DNA from 3 places in the Brachybacterium sp. AOP24-D1-21 genome. Region 2 is predicted to be linked to each of the others. Evidence: predicted binding sites of a transcription regulator. Region 2 holds the regulator's gene; each other region holds the start of a gene.
The links. The regulator LexA, encoded in region 2, represses DNA repair genes until DNA is damaged. The targets are predictions, from matches to a motif close to TCGAACANNTGTTCGA.
Positions count from the first base shown of each region.

Region 1: a site for LexA is predicted at 2,095-2,110, ahead of ACT3UF_RS14235 (DUF222 domain-containing protein). Genes of this name have one in related genera too.
Region 3: a site for LexA is predicted at 3,165-3,180, ahead of ACT3UF_RS15620 (DUF222 domain-containing protein). Genes of this name have one in related genera too.

Region 1 covers NZ_JBQSXX010000001.1:3,177,288-3,182,493, forward strand. The annotation lists gene ACT3UF_RS14230 (FAD-dependent monooxygenase) at 1-192, opposite strand, end outside; gene ACT3UF_RS14235 (DUF222 domain-containing protein) at 258-2,087, opposite strand; gene ACT3UF_RS14240 (response regulator transcription factor) at 2,655-3,299, opposite strand; gene ACT3UF_RS14245 (sensor histidine kinase) at 3,287-4,624, opposite strand; gene ACT3UF_RS14250 (SRPBCC family protein) at 4,753-5,206, opposite strand, start outside.
Region 2 covers NZ_JBQSXX010000001.1:3,018,206-3,023,411, reverse strand. The annotation lists gene ACT3UF_RS13595 (HelD family protein) at 1-1,704, shown strand, start outside; gene nrdR (transcriptional regulator NrdR) at 1,919-2,398, opposite strand; gene ACT3UF_RS13585 (peptidoglycan-binding protein LysM) at 2,427-2,822, opposite strand; gene lexA (transcriptional repressor LexA) at 2,993-3,688, shown strand; gene ACT3UF_RS13575 (ATP-dependent DNA helicase) at 3,732-5,206, opposite strand, start outside.
Region 3 covers NZ_JBQSXX010000002.1:206,081-211,286, reverse strand. The annotation lists gene ACT3UF_RS15635 (TatD family hydrolase) at 1-678, shown strand, start outside; gene rsmA (16S rRNA (adenine(1518)-N(6)/adenine(1519)-N(6))-dimethyltransferase RsmA) at 675-1,583, shown strand; gene ACT3UF_RS15625 (4-(cytidine 5'-diphospho)-2-C-methyl-D-erythritol kinase) at 1,583-2,509, shown strand; gene ACT3UF_RS15620 (DUF222 domain-containing protein) at 3,191-5,005, shown strand; gene ACT3UF_RS15615 (ABC-F family ATP-binding cassette domain-containing protein) at 5,091-5,206, opposite strand, start outside.

The DNA.
Region 1 (5,206 bases), 160 kb from region 2:
CTCCTCCCACACCCCGAGACGTTCAAGCGCCCGTCGCGCCGCGCTGAACAGGACCAGCGCTGTGCCGACAGCGGGGATCGTGAAGCTCTCGTCGACCAGCTCTACGCGGTGACCGTCTGCAGCGAGCCGGATCGCGGAGGCCAGCCCGGAGACTCCCGCACCGAGGATGCGGACCGTGAGCACTGGCGGCATGGAAACGACTCCGGAGTCGAGGGAGGGCAGGTGACATCCAGCCCCATCGTAGAGAGCTGGCAGCTCTAGGCGGGGGCGGGATCCGCCGGTGGTAGTTCATCCGGTGGTGGCTCGGCCGATGGAAGATGCTGATCCGGTGGTGCATCAGGTGCATCAGGTGCATCAGGTGCATCAGGTGCATCTGGTGCATCTGGTGCATCTGGTGCATCGGGTTCATCTGGAGCGTCCGGTCCGTCTGCTCCGGGAAGATCCGGGCGTTCCTCTGGGAGAGCCCGCGGGGTGAGCATCGCGGGCGTATACGAAATGCCCTGGGCTCCATGCGGACTCGACCAGAACCAGGCGATCGGTGGCCTGTCCGCCTGCGAGGTCTCCGGCTGTGAAGGCTCAGGCTGTGAGGCTTCAGTCGGTGACGTCTCATATTGTGACGTCTCCGTCTGCGAGACCGGTTCAGTCGGGATCGCACCCGTCGCATTCCACCGGACGATCACCCACAGTCCATGCTCCTTGAGCAGGTTGCAGCGCACGCACAGCCCCTGCCCGTTCGCGTAGCTGGTGGGACCGCCGCGGTGATGGGGGATGACGTGGTCGCTCTGGCGGATCTTCGCATTGCACCAGGGCGTGCGGCAGGTGGTGTCCCGCCATCGAATCATCCGCGCCAGGCCGGCGGGGAACGCCCGCGATCGAGATTCCATCGCGATCAGCTCGCCGGTGCGGGGGCTGGTGTAGAGGCGTCGATAGAACGCGCTGACCTCTTCATCAGGATGCTCCGGCTCGGTATGGCGCAGGTGACCCGGTGGCCTGCCCTGCAAGGTGTCGGAGACGATGTGGGCGGGGATGACTCCATATCCCTCAAGCCGTGCGCTCTCGGCATCGTCATCGCGGCCCAGCAGAGCCGTATCGGAGACGACGATGCCTACTTCGATGTGGGGAGTGGGACGAGGACGGCGCGGCGCGGAGCTCGCTTCCATTCCATCCGATGCTTGCTCCGCAGGATGCGGATGCAGCACGGCGTCGACCAGCAGATCGGCTTCGAGCGCGGGCACTGAAGCCTTCTCCCCGGCAGCGCGCAGTGACTCGGCCTGCGTGCTCAGGGCCTGCATCATCCCGACGGCGTCAATCGCGCGCAGCACGGCGGAAACGCGCGCCATCCCGTCGACCAGCGGAGTCATCGTCACGTGCCGCTCTCGCGCAGCGCGCTCGGCCCGTTGACGCGAGGTCTCCGGCTCGAGCTTCTGGATCATCTCGTCGATGTCCTCGCGCAGCCTCTTGTGGCCCTTTCCGGACAGGACCTGAGGGGCCTCGGCAAGGATCTCGTCGAGACGTGCACAGGTGGCCGGCGAAGCGGTGGAGAGCGCGCCCGCCACCGTGGAGGCCTGCTGCGCCGTGACGGACCCTTCCCAGAGGCCGTTGATCGTGCGCGGCATGTGCTGGATCAGCCGCCGTGCGGAGGCGAGGGAGAAGGAGGACGCGGCCGGGGTGACTCGACGGGCCAGGGCGATCTCGTGGCTGGCGCCCTTGCCCTGCGAGGCGGTTGCCACCCCGCGCTCCGCATCGCTGCGCCGGATCCTCTGCTCGGCTGCAACCTGCCAGGCGGCGTCCATCGCAGCCAGCGAGGCGCACAGATGATCGATTCCGGCAAGGACGGCGAGAGCCTCGCCAGGGGAGTCCGGTGCCGTGTCAGGAAGAGCGTCGCGAACCGAACTGGTGCGGGAGAACGCTACGAACGTCGCAGTGAGGATCTGCGCAAGCACGGCGCGGGCCTCGCTGCTCGCCTCGATCCGGGTGAGATGTGCGGCCACAGCGGACAGGGCATCCGTCGACGACGTGGCGTCAGCCCGGCGAGACTCATCCTCACCGGGGTCCTCCCCGTTGCCGTGCTGCGTCGTTGCATCCATGCCTTGATCGTACGGAGGTTCGAATGCGTCGACCACCCCCAGCTGGAATATGTGGACAACGCTGTCGAGGGGAAAGAAATGTGCATAACAATGTGGATATGTGGGCTCGGTGGAGGAAGGGTCGCGTGTCCATGTGGGTCCTGTTCGCCGCTGGGCCCCGCGGGTGATCGTACGGGTGTCACGTCTGGTCTCCCCGCGCCGTGACCTGGCGCAGCCCCGTCCAAGGCTGTTCTTACGGCAAGGCCAGGCGTTGCGAGTGCGGGAGGCACGTCATGGGAAATCCCCGAGGGCCTGCGGTCGCCTAATTCCGGAAGGGCCTACGCAGAATCAGGCAATTCGTTTCAGTCAAGAATGCCGGAGGAATTGTGGATAAGTCGCACTGGGGAGGATCCGTGGGTCTTGTCTGGCGGGCTCGATCTCGACCCGTCACCTCCGCCAACGGAGCCCAGCTGAGGGCTCCCCGGCTGAGGCTCTCGGTGAAGGTCGCCACGGTGCAAGCTGTGTCTGCTGACGCCACCGCAGCCACCGCAGCCACCTTCCCCCGCAGCTCCGTCAGTCAGCTAACGGTCACTTGCCGCCCAGCAGCGTCAGCACTGCGGTGACCCGCCGGTGCACACTCGAGTCCTCGCTGAGTCCGAGCTTCGCGAACAGGCGCTGGGTGTGCTTCTCCACCGCACCCCCGCTGATGAAGAGCCGCTCGGAGATCCCCGCGTTGGTCAGGCCCTCGCCCATCAGCTCGAGCACCTCGCGCTCGCGCGGGGTGAGCTCGTCCAGCGGCGTGCGCCGGCGGGAGGAGATCACCTGTCCCACCACGTCCGGGTCGATCGCGACGCCTCCCGCGGCGACTCGCTCGATCGACTCGAGGAAGGAGCGGATGTCGAAGATCCGGTCCTTCAGCAGGTAGCCCGTGGCGCTGGCCCCGGACTCGATCAGCTCGGTCGCATAGCCGACCACCACGTACTGGCTGAGCAGCACGATCGGTGCTCCCGGCCACTGTGCTCTGATCTGCTGCGCGGCACGCAGGCCTTCATCGGTGTGGCTGGGTGGCATCCGGATGTCCGAGATCACGAGGTCCGGCCGGAGTTCGAGGGCGCGCACCACCAGCTCCGTGCCGGTCGCGGCGGTGCCCACCACCGTGTGGTCGGCCTCCTCGAGCACCAGGCGCAGTCCTTCACGGATCAGCGCGGAGTCGTCGGCGATCAGGATGCGCATGGGATCACGGCCTCGATTCGGGTTCCGTGTGCGGGTGGCGAGGTCACCGTCAGGCGTCCCTCCAGGGAGGCGACACGGCCTGCGAGCCCTGCCAGGCCGCCGCCGGTGCGCATCTCGGCGCCTCCGCGCCCGTCGTCTTCGATCCTCACCCAGGCATCATCCCCGATTCGTGCCACTTCCACCACGATGCCGGCGGCACCGGAGTGCTTGGCAGCGTTGGTCAGTGCTTCGGAGACCACGTAGTAGATGCCGATCTCGACGTGCTCGGGAAGTGTCAGCTCGGGGCTCTCGATCGTCGTGGGGATCGGGGAGATCGCTGCCAGCTCGGTGAGTGCCGCGGCGAGTCCGCGATCGACCAGGACCGGCGGGGCGATCCCGCGGGAGAGGCGACGGAGATCGTCCAAGGTCAGCCCCAGCTGCTCACGCGTCTCGCGCAGCACGGCCTGGGCCTTTGCCGGGTCCTTCGCCGCGAGGGCTTCGACGCGGGCGAGGTCCATCGAGGCACGTACGAGGCGCTGCTGGGGGCCGTCGTGCAGGTCCCGTTCGAGTCGGCGCAGGGCGGTGGACTCGGCGGTGCGGCCGGCTGCGCGCGACTGCTCGGTGCGCAGCAGCTGCTGCTGCTCGTGGTAGCGCGAGCTCAGCATGCCGCGGGCCACGCCTCGGTGCAGTGCGGCCAGGCCGCGCACCACGGGGCCGAGGGTCAGCAGGAACAGCAGGCCGATGAGGAACTGCAGGGCCATGTCTACCGGGAGTGCGTATGGCTCCGGCACCCCGAACAGCTCGCCGAGGCCGCTGTTGTCGGCGGGCGGCAGCACCTGCTCGAGGATGAGGGTCGCGACGGGCCCGCCCACCGTGGCGATGGCTCCGACGGTCCAGGCCATCGCGAGGGGGAAGGTGATCAGCACCAGGAGGAAGTTCACCAGCACCCACAGCGAGTCCAGCCAGTTCTGAGGGTCTGTCAGAGGAGTGATGAGGCGGCGCATCCAGCCGGCGCCTGCGGGGGCGGCCCGGGGCGCGGGCGTCGGCAGCTCTGTGTCCAGGATCGAGGACTGCAGGGCGCGCTCGGCCGCCGCGAATCCGCGGGCGAGCAGCACGCCACCGATCAGTATCGGCAGGCCCACCCAGACGATCACGGTCGAGACGCCTGCGATGAGCAGCGCGAGGACGAGCGAGAAGCCGATCGCCCCGAGCAGCAGGGCGATCAGCGAGTAGGCGAGGAAGCGACCGATCGGGGCGGCCCAGCGGCCGACGGACCAGCGCTGCAGCGGTGTGGCGGCCTGCGGGGGAGGTGCGTCGAGCGTCTCGGGCAAGGTCATGGTGGTCATGTCTCCACTCTGGCGGCGATGGACCGCGCGCCCGATCCTGGCACCAGGTCAGCGATTGTCGGGCTGGCCCGACATCGGTTCAGGTCCGGTGCTGGTCCAGATCGGGGACCGGCCCGGCTCGGGGCGGCTCACCGCTGCTCGCAGATCTCCTTGAGCATGACGAGGTCCTCGGCGACCGCCGCGGCGTCCTCCGCGAAGTCGCTCTCGGACATCGTGCCGCGGCGCAGGGTGAAGACGACCTCGCAGCGGGTCTCGTCCAGCGCCAGCACGCGCAGCGGGTTCAGCACGGACTCACCGCTGGGGAGGGTGACGGTGTGGTCCATGACCCCGTACTCGTTCTCGGGGACGAAGCTGACCAGTACGCGCCCCATCGGTGAGCTCATCGACCACTGGGTGACGTCGCGCTTCACCTCGCCGCCGGCGAGCCCTGCTGCCCAGCGGGGCAGGTTCCGCGGATCGCTCGCGAACTCGTAGACCTCGCGCCAGGGGCGTTCGATGACGATGTCGAGGTGACGGGAGGCGCCCGCGGAGGCCGTCGTGCCGTCGGTCTGCTGTGCATCGATCTGATGTGCGCTGTCGCTC
Region 2 (5,206 bases):
GGGGACATCGTCGCGACCATCCAGGGCGAGCAGGACCGGATCATCCGCTCCGAGAACCGCGGGGTGATGGTGGTCCAGGGCGGCCCCGGCACCGGCAAGACCGCGGTCGCGCTGCACCGCGCCGCCTACCTGCTCTACACCCATCGTCGCCGCCTGGAGCACACGGGTGTGCTGATCATGGCGCCGACGCCGGGGTTCCTGCGGTACATCGAGCGGGTGCTGCCGAGCCTCGGCGAGTCCGGGGTGGTGATGCTCACCCCCGGCGAGCTGTTCCCCGGGGTGGAGACCTTCCTGCACGATGACGACGAGGTGGCACGTCTCAAGGGCGACAGCGCGATGGCCGAGCTGCTCTCGCGAGCGGTCAAGCAGCGTCAGGTGGTCCCTCAGGAGGACGTCCAGCTGCGCATCGACGGCACCCCCATCACGCTGACCCGAGAGGTGATCCGCGCCGCGCGCAGGGAAGCTCGCGCCACTCACAAGCCGCACAACTCCGCGCGCGCCGTCTTCGTGCGCGCTGCGATGGACCGGCTCGTGGACAAGTACGAGAAATCGCTCCGCAGCCAGGGCCACACTGTGATCCCCGAAGATCGGGCGGACCTGCTCGCAGATCTCCGCAACAACCCCGAGGTCAAGCGTCAGCTGAACCTGGCCTGGCTCCCCTACACCCCGCAGGGATTCCTCCGGATCCTGTTCTCCCGCCCCGAGCGTCTGCGGGCGGTCGCCCCCCACAGCCTCGCAGACCGGGTCGAGCTCCTGGTGCGGCCCAAGGATGCACCCTGGACCGTCGAGGACGTCCCCCTGCTCGACGAGGTCGCGGAGCTCCTCGGAGAGGACTCCGCACCGGCCGAGGCGCGGGCCCGCGACGATGCCGAGCGCCGCAAGGCCGACGTCGACTACGCCCGCAGGGTCATCGAGAACGTCGACACCTCCGGGATGATCCGGGCCGAGGACCTCGCAGACCAGGTCAGTCAGGTCAGAGACGGGCGGACCCTCGCCGAACGCGCCTCCTCGGAGCGCAGCTGGACGTACGGGCATGTCGTGGTCGACGAAGCCCAGGAGCACTCGCCCATGAGCTGGCGCGCGCTCATGAGGCGTGCGCCCACGAAGTCATTCACGGTGGTCGGGGATGTCGCGCAGACTTCCTCCGCCGGCGGCACCGACTCCTGGTCGGCCGCGCTCTCGCCCTATATCCAGGATCGCCTGCAGATCGAGCACCTCACGGTCAACTACCGCACCCCGAGCCGGATCATGGACCGTGCGGTGGCGATGGCCCGCGCGCACAACCTGCCGGTGACAGAGGTGAGCTCGGTGCGCGAGGGAGATCGTGATCCCCGCATCGAGCGCACCGAGGAGTCCTCGCTCACCGCCCGGACCGCTGACGCGGTGGTGACGGTGCACCAGGAGCGACTGGGACGTCTCGCCGTGATCGTGGCCGACGAGCGCATCTCCGCGATCGCCGCCGAGCTCCGCTCCCGCAGTGGGCTGCCGAAGGTGGGCGTGGGATCCGCGGGCGTGGACGACGAGATCGCCGTCATGTCGGCGCAGGACGCCAAAGGGCTCGAGTTCGATGCTGTCGTGCTGGTGGAGCCCGCTGAGCTGATCGACGCCCACGGGGCCGGGGATCTCTACGTGGCGATGAGCCGATCCACCCAGCATCTCGGAGTGGTCCATGCGCGCGCACTTCCTGCCGGCATGGCCGGCTGAGGACCACCCCGTCCGCTCACCCGCTGACCGTCCAGCAGACGAGGATCGGCGGCCGTGGCTTCCCCTCCACGACCGCCGATCAGGTGTGCGCTGCAAGAGCGCACGAGGGATATCTTAAGCACAGGAACAGGTGCTCAAGCGCCAGATCCACAAAATCTACGAAACCCGCACGATCCGGCGGCGGATGCATCCCTGCGATCCCGCTCAGCTCGGCTCAGACGGAGGTCTCCTCGACACCCGCCCCATGCAGGCCCTCGGCACGCAGACGTGCGATGGCGGCCTCGAAATCCTCGAGCGAGTCGAACGCCTGGTACACGCTCGCGAAGCGCAGATAGGCCACGACATCCAGTTCCTGGAGGGGCTGCAGGATCGACAGGCCGACCTGATGGGCATCGATCTCCGCGAGCCCGCTCGAGCGAATGTTCTCCTCGACCCGCTGGGCGAGCATGGCCAGCTGGTCGTCGCTGACCGGACGCCCCTGGCATGCCTTCCGTACTCCGGAGATCACCTTCGCCCGGCTGAACGGTTCGCTGACCCCGGAGCGCTTGAGAACCGACAGCGACGCGGTCTCCGAGGTGGAGAAGCGCCGCGAGCAGTTGGGGCACTGGCGGCGCCGACGGATCGTCGCACCGTCATCGGACGTGCGCGAGTCGACGACACGCGAATCGGAGTGGCGACAGAACGGACAGTGCATCCACTCAGGGTACCGGCATCGGATCCGCTCAGCGGATCGCATCCCCTGAGACGGGCAGCTCGATCTGCTGGCCCGCGGTCACACGGCCGGTGGGCAGGTGGTTGAGGGTACGCACCTCAGCGACGAACTCCTGCTCGCTCATGGCCTCCGGAGCGAACTCCTCGGCATAGCCCCAGAGGGTGTCTCCCGCCTCGACCGTGATGGTGACGGGCTGCTGGGAGTCGGTCCCTGCCAGCGCCGCAGGAAGATCCACCGTCAGCAGCACGGCGGCAGCCACGAGCAGTCCCAGCAGGAAGGCGAGGCCAGCGAGGAGGAAGCGTCCCCGACGGGTGGGGACGAGTCGAACGCGTGCTCGATCTGCACCCTCGACGCGCTGCTCGCGCTGCGCCGGAAGAGAGAGGACCGTGGCGGTTCCAGTATTCATATCCGAACTCCTGTTCGATCGAATGTATGTGCGACTGTAGCCCGACGTTCCGGCGACACGCAAGGGAAACATCGAACACATGTTTGGCTTCTGCCTCACGCCGCCCTACGCTGGGTCACACCACATACGGAACCGCGAGGGTCCGACAGACGACGCCAGGAGGCCTCACGATGACGCCGAGCACCCCCAAGCCGATCCGGTCCCGCGGCGAGGCTCCCGCCGATGAGCGCACCGAGGGGCTCAGCCGGCGGCAGAGGCTGATCCTGGAGACGATCAACGCGGCGGTCGCCTCACACGGCTATCCGCCCACCATGCGCGAGATCGGCGATGCCGTGGGGCTGACCTCCTCCTCGTCGGTGGCCCATCAGCTGCAGTCGCTCGAACGCAAGGGCTTCCTGCGCCGCGATCCCAAGCGCCCGCGGGCGATGGAGGTCGTGATGCCAGAGGCGGATGACGCCCCCGCGCCCCTGCCGGTGACCGAGCTCAGCCCGAACTCCGTGACGGTGCCACTGCTGGGGAGGATCGCCGCCGGTGTACCGATCACCGCCGAGGAGCAGATCGAGGATGTCTTCACCCTTCCCCAGCGTCTGGTGGGCGACGGCGACCTCTTCCTGCTCCAGGTGGTCGGGGATTCGATGATCGACGCCGCCATCTGTGACGGCGACTGGGTGGTCGTCCGCTCGCAGAACACCGCGGAGAAGGGCGAGATCGTCGCGGCGATGATCGATGGCGAGGCCACCGTCAAGACGTTCGTGCAGCGCGACGATCACGTCTGGCTGATGCCGCACAACCCGGCCTTCGCACCGATCCTGGGCGACCATGCCGAGATTCTCGGGAAGATCGTGGCGGTGCTGCGCGCGATCTGAGCCCCCGCTCGATCCGGTGCCGGGGCTGCAGCGACGCCCTGCGTCAGCTCTCGGAGAGGCGACGCAGCGCGCTGAGCGCGACCTCCGGGTCCGTGGTCGGCCACAGCGGGGGCATCGACTCCCGCAGATAGCCGCCGTAGCGAGCGGTCGAGAGACGCGGATCCAGCACCGCGACCATCCCGCGGTCCGCCGTGGAGCGGATGAGCCGCCCGGCCCCCTGTGCCAGCAGCAGGGCCGCATGCTGGGCCGAGATCGACATGAAGCCGTTCCCGCCCCGCTGTCCGATCCGCTCCTGGCGGGCTGCGGTGAGCGGATCATCAGGCCGGGGGAAGGGGATCCGGTCGATGGTGACCAGGCGCAGCGAACGTCCGGACACATCCACGCCCTGCCACAGGGTGAGGGTTCCGAACAGGCTCGCATCCTCCTCGTCACGGAAGGTGCGCACCAGGTTCGCCATCGAGTCCTCTCCCTGCACCGCGATCGTCAGGTCGAGCCGAGCTCGCACATGCTCGGCGGCGAGCTCAGCTCCCCGCCGCGAGGAGAACAGGCACAGCGCACCGCCCTGAGAAGCCTCGACCAGCTCCGTGAGGTGGTCGAGCATTGCCGTGGAGGGCCCCTCACGCCCCGGCTGCGGAAGATGACGAGCGGTGTAGAGGATCCCCTGCCGGCGATATTCGAACGGGCTGCCCACATCGAGTGCGGCCCAGGCGTTGGCGTCCTCCCGCGGCGGCAGCTCCGCCGGGTCCATCCGCGCGGCGCGAGCCAGCCCGACCTCCCCGGCCGCGGGTTCGAAGCGGCCCCCGAGGGCCAGGGTGGCGGAGGTGAGCACGGCAGTGCGGTCCTCGAGGATCGCACCGCGCATCGCACCCGCGACGCTCAGCGGAGCCACCTGGATGCTCGAGCGCCCGGTGGCCTGGGAATGCGAGATCGAGACCACGTCATCCTCATCGGGAGCGGCGAGCCGTTCGCAGACGTCGATGATCTCCTGGAGGTTGGCGCGAACCGTCTTGCGCGCGCCGGCGGAGGATTCGTCCCCCGCATCCTTCGCGTCCGAGTGGGCGGTGCGGGCCTCGACCCGGAGCTGGGTGACGGCGTCCCCGAGCCGCGCCGGGAGATCACCGATCACGCGCCCGTCGGGAGACAGCTCGAGGGCTTCGCGCAGCTCTTCGGAGGCGTCGTCCAGCGCCGTCCCGGCCACCCCGAGGCCACGCAGGTCCCGCACCGTGCCTCGGAGCATGCCGGGGGTGAGCACATCGGTGACGGCGCTGGTCACCCGGGCGGAGAGATCGTGCGCCTCGTCGAAGACGACCACATCGTGGTCGGGGATGATCCCGTGGTTGTCGAAAGCATCGATCGCGAGCAGGGCATGGTTGGTGACCACGATGTCGACTTCGCGCGCGAGCTCTCGGCTGCGCTCGGCGAAGCAGTCCTCCACCATCGGGCAGCTGCTGCCGATGCACTGATTGCCGGTCACGGAGACCTGGCGCCAGGCGCGGTCCGAGACGGCATCCTGGAGCG
Region 3 (5,206 bases), on a different contig from region 2:
TGCCCGCCCACCCTGCGCGGCGGTATCGCCGTGCACCCCAACGAGGCGGCGCTCCATGCACGGGGCAAGGACCAAAAGGGCCGTGAACTGGTGGGGCTGGATGAGGCGATCGCCGAGGTGTCCGAACTGCTGCGCGGCCCCGGAATGGTGGTCGTGGGGGAGACGGGGCTGGACTGGTTCCGCACCTCACGGGACGACGACCAGGCCCGCACCGCCCAGATCGAGTCGTTCCGCGCCCACATCGCGCTCGCCAGGGAACTCGATCTGCCGCTGCAGATCCATGACCGGGACGCCCATCGCGACGTCCTCGAAGTCCTCGAGGCCGATGGCGCCCCCGAACGCACCGTCTTCCACTGCTTCTCCGGCGATGCCGAGTTCGCGCGCACCTGCGTGGATCGCGGCTGGTTCCTCTCCTTCGCCGGGACCGTGACCTTCAGCAGCGCCGGCTACCTGCGCACCGCGCTCGCGGAGGTGGGACTCGGTCAGGTGATGGTCGAGACCGACGCACCCTTCCTCACCCCGGTGCCCTACCGCGGGCGACCCAACTCCTCCTACCTGATCCCTCACACCATGGCCACCATCGCCGAGGTGACGGGCACCGACCTGGAGCAGGCATGCCGCGCGATCCGCACCACCACCCAGGATGTCTACCGATGGCCTCTGGAGGTGGCGGCATGAGCGGCGAGACGACGCCCAGCGCAGGGCTCCTGCTCACCGCGCGCGATATCCGTGACCTCGCCGAGGCCGCGGGCATCCGGCCCTCGAAGCAGCGCGGGCAGAACTTCGTGATGGACCCGAACACCGTGCGGACCATCGTCGGCCGTGCCCACGTGGAGCCGGGGCAGGCGGTGCTCGAGGTAGGACCCGGACTGGGGTCCCTGACGCTCGGCCTGCTCGAGACGGGGGCCGACGTGGTCGCCGTCGAGCTGGATCGCGGCCTGGCCGAGCTGCTCCCGCTCACGCTGCGTGCCCGTGGCGTCGAGGACGACCGCTTCCAGCTCCTCCACGACGACGCCCTTCAGGTGACCGAGCTGCCTGCGCTGCCCCGAGCGGGTGAGCCGACCGCGCTGGTCGCCAATCTTCCCTACAACGTCGCCACCCCCATCCTGCTCACGATGCTCGAGCGCTTCGACTCCCTCCGCTCGGCCCTCGTGATGGTGCAGTCCGAGGTGGTGGACCGTCTCATCGCCGGCCCGGGCTCGCGCACCTATGGCGGCCCCAGCGTGAAGCTCGCCTGGTACGGGCGGGCCGTGCATGCGGGGAAGATCTCCCGACAGATCTTCTGGCCGGTTCCCAACGTCGACTCGGCGCTCGTGGAGCTGGTGCGGCACGAGCAGCCGCTCGGCACCGCCGAGGAGCGGGAGTCGGTCTTCACGATCATCGATGCCGCCTTCGCCCAGCGCCGCAAGACACTGCGTGCCGCGCTCGCCGGCTGGGCTGGGACCGCACCGCGTTCCGAGCAGATCCTGCGCGCCGCCGGCATCGACCCCGGCGCCCGTGGCGAGACCTTGGAGATCGATCAGTTCCGGGCCATCGCCCGGGCGGAACAGGGGCTGGCACGGACCGAGGGTGAGGCCCTCTGATGCCGTCCGCACTGGACCGCGTGGTCGTCCGCGCCCCGGGGAAGATCAATCTGTCGCTCATGGTGGGCGGGGTTGACGGACGCGGTTATCACTCCCTGGCCACGGTGTTCCAGGCAGTCGACCTCTACGAGACGGTCACCGCGACCCGTGCGAGCACTCTCAGCCTGGAGCTCACCTCGGAAGTCCCCGGAGAGCTCCCTCTGGATGGCAGCAACCTCGCCCTGCGGGCGGCTCAGCTGCTGCGTGAGGAATGCGCTCTGGAGGTCGGCGCTGCGCTGCACATCCACAAGCAGGTGCCGATCGCCGGCGGCATGGGCGGCGGGTCGGCGGACGCCGCGGCGACGCTGGTCGCGCTCGACCGCCTGTGGGGGACCGGGCTCGGCAGCGAGAAGCTGCGCGAGCTCGGAGCGCAGCTGGGAGCCGACGTCCCCTTCGCGATGCTCGGCCACACGGCGCTGGGGCGCGGCAACGGCACCGACCTCACCACCGTGCTCACCCATGGCGAATGGACCTGGCTGCTCGCGGTCCCCGGCGGTCACCTCTCGACGCCGGAGGTGTTCCGGAAGTTCGACGAGATCTCGTTGACGAACGGGCGTGCACTGCCCGAGCAGCCGGATCTGGATGAGCGGCAGCTGCAGGCGCTCAGCGGCGCGAACCTCGAACTGCTGGCGGATACCCTGCACAACGATCTGCAGGCCGCAGCGTTCGCGCTGCATCCGCGCCTGGAGCCGGTGGTCGAGGCCGCCGAACGGCTGGGAGCGCCGGCCGCGCTGGTCAGCGGCTCAGGGCCGACGGTCGCCGTGCTGGTCGAGGACGAAGCGCAGGCCCGAGGAATCGCCGCGGGACTGATGCGCGATGGACTCGTCGAGAGCTGCCTGGTGGCGCGGGGTTCCGCGCCGGGGGCGAGCGTGCTCGAAGCGAGCTGAGCGTCGAGCGACGGAGTCTCGCGCTTATGCGTCGGGGCTCTTCACTCTGCCGGCAGCGAGATCGTCGTTTCGGGGCCTCGATCGAGCTGGGACTCCATGGGCTCTATGGGGCTCACGATCTTCCAACGCGCTGGCCATTTTCCAACGCGCTGACCACCTTCCAATGCGCTGACCACCTTCCGACGCGCTGGCCACCTTCCAATGCGCTGAGCATCGCCACCGGTAGCCGGAGACCTCGTTCTGTACGGGGCACTTCCAGGTGCCCATCGAGCGCGGACAAACTGGTCATCCGCGGCTACCTGCTGTTCCTCTCGGTGCGATCTGTGATTGCGAAGTTGATGGTAAAGGGATCGCTATTTCGGTGTCCGGACGCCGGTCGTGCGTGTCCCACGTGACTATATGGCTCCGTCTGTGAATAATGCAAGAGAAAGCAGCGATTGGAAATGTCTGTGTGGATGTGGTGTCTTGGCGCCCTCAGTTGTACAACATCTGGACCTGCTTCGATGAGGCCGCCTGGCCGCTTCGTATGCTGCCCGTGAATAGCAGGATAGTGCCGTTCCCGCACTTCGCAGTTGCCGCGACGGTTCCTCCACACTCCCAGTTATCCACAATTCAAGATTACTGATTGGTAGAGTTCCCTCGCGCCTTCCTTTCGTCGAATAGGTGTGCGAAAATGGCGCCATGACAGATCAGTCGCACAGTGATGATGCAGACTCCCAGGAGGCCGGGCGCGGCGTTTCTGGTGATGCGTCTCGCCATGCGGGTGCGGGCGAAGGATCGGGCTCGGGCTCGGAGGTGTCAGGGCCCCGGTCCGTCGCGGCACGCATTCGGCGGCGCAGCACACTCCCGATCTCCGCGAACGACGAAGAGCTGTGGATCGGTGACACCGACATCACCGCTGTGCGTTCCGTGCTTGCTGAGATCGGTGCGGACGGGTCGTTCGCGCTGGAGAAGCTGGCCGCGTCCGAGACCATCTCGCTGCTGGCGCGGGTCCAGGATCTGAACGGTGCGATCGCAGCGGTGCAGGCACGGGCGCTGGTCCACCTGGAGCACGTGGTCAAGGAAGATTCCCTGCGCCGCGAGGACACGCCGAAGCAGGCGGTGAAGATCGCACGCTCGGAGACATCGAAAGCCCTGAAGCAGTCGAAGTCCTGCGTCGGCCAGTCGATGTCCTCCTCTCGCCGGCTGGTCCTCTCCATGCCCGGCATGCTCACCGCGCTCGCGCAGGGCCGGATCCTTGCCACCTCTGCGCACAAGGTGGGTCGCACGATGGGGCCGGCAACCCCCGCTCAGCGCACCCAGGTCGATGAGATCCTCGCGGCCCACCTGCCCTACCTCGATGGCTGCGGCCCTGAAGAGTTGGCCGGTGAAGCAGCCAAGGTGCTGCACGGACTGGACCCTCGTGGCGCTGCGGACCGCCACCGCACAGCGAAGCGAGATCGCAGCATCACTGTGCGCCGGGGTGAGCACGGCATGTGCACTGTCACCGCGCACCTGCCGGCGCTCGACGGGGCCCGAATCCGCAAAGGGCTCTCGGTGGCTGCGGAGAAGGCTCGCGCCCACGGCGACCGGCGCGGCCATCAGCAGATCATGGCGGACCTCTTCGCCGATGCCCTGATCGGACGCGGAGAAGGGATCGACCCCTCCACGCTGGAGATCGCCGTCATCATCACGGACCGCTCCCTGCTCGCACCCGAGCACGCCGACGCCGCCACCATCGAGGGCTACGGCCCGGTGCCGTACGAACACATCCGCCAGGAGATGCTCGATGCGGCGACGTCAGATGTGGACGACCCCGATCTGACCATGGCCCTCCGTCGGCTCTACCTCGACCCAGAGGACGGGCAGCTCGTCGCCGTCGATTCCGTCTCCCGTGAGTTCCCGCCCGCCCTCGCCCGATTCCTTCGCCTGGGTCACCAGACCTGTCGCGCGCCCTACTGCGACGCGAACATCCGGCAGAACGATCACATCGTTCCCTGGTCGCAGGGAGGCCCCACCTCTCTTCTCAACGGCAACGGCGTGTGCGTCGGCGACAACCAGAAGGAAGAATCCGGCGAGAGAGCCCGGGTCATCACCGACGAGAACGGCGTCAGACGCACTGTCGAGTGGACAAGCCGATACGGACAGAAGGCCAGGCGACGGGGCATCAACTTCGACCCCCTCGGCACCGGGCTCAGACTCCTGGACGAGTCAGCACGACAGATGAGAGATGCGTCAGACCCCGAAAGCGGCGCGCCCGACGATGACACGGTCTCCGCAGTACATCCCGGCGCCGACGAAGAACGGCGCGACCCGATCGCGGGCGTTCCCCCGGGTGGTCCAGAGGATCCCAATGCTTCGTTCCATCGAGCCTTCGCACGAGTGGAGCGCAGGGCTCTCGATCTCACCGATCCGCATCCGAGATTTCGCAATGCCCGACGCAATCGGCACTGGCTCCTCCAGGGGCGCACCGACTACATCTTCACTCCGCACCTCGACATCATCGACAGCTGGTAGCTCGACAGCTGGCAACTCGACAGCCAGTAAATCGACGGCCTGTAAGGAGTCCCTGCACGAGGCCTCCAGGGATTCCGGACCGCCCTCACTCGAGCAGCTCGGACAGCTCCAGCCAGCGCTCCTCGAGCTCCTCGATCTCCGCCTCGACAGCGCGCAGCTCATCGGTGATCTTCTGCAGCCCGACATAGTCGGACTGGTCGT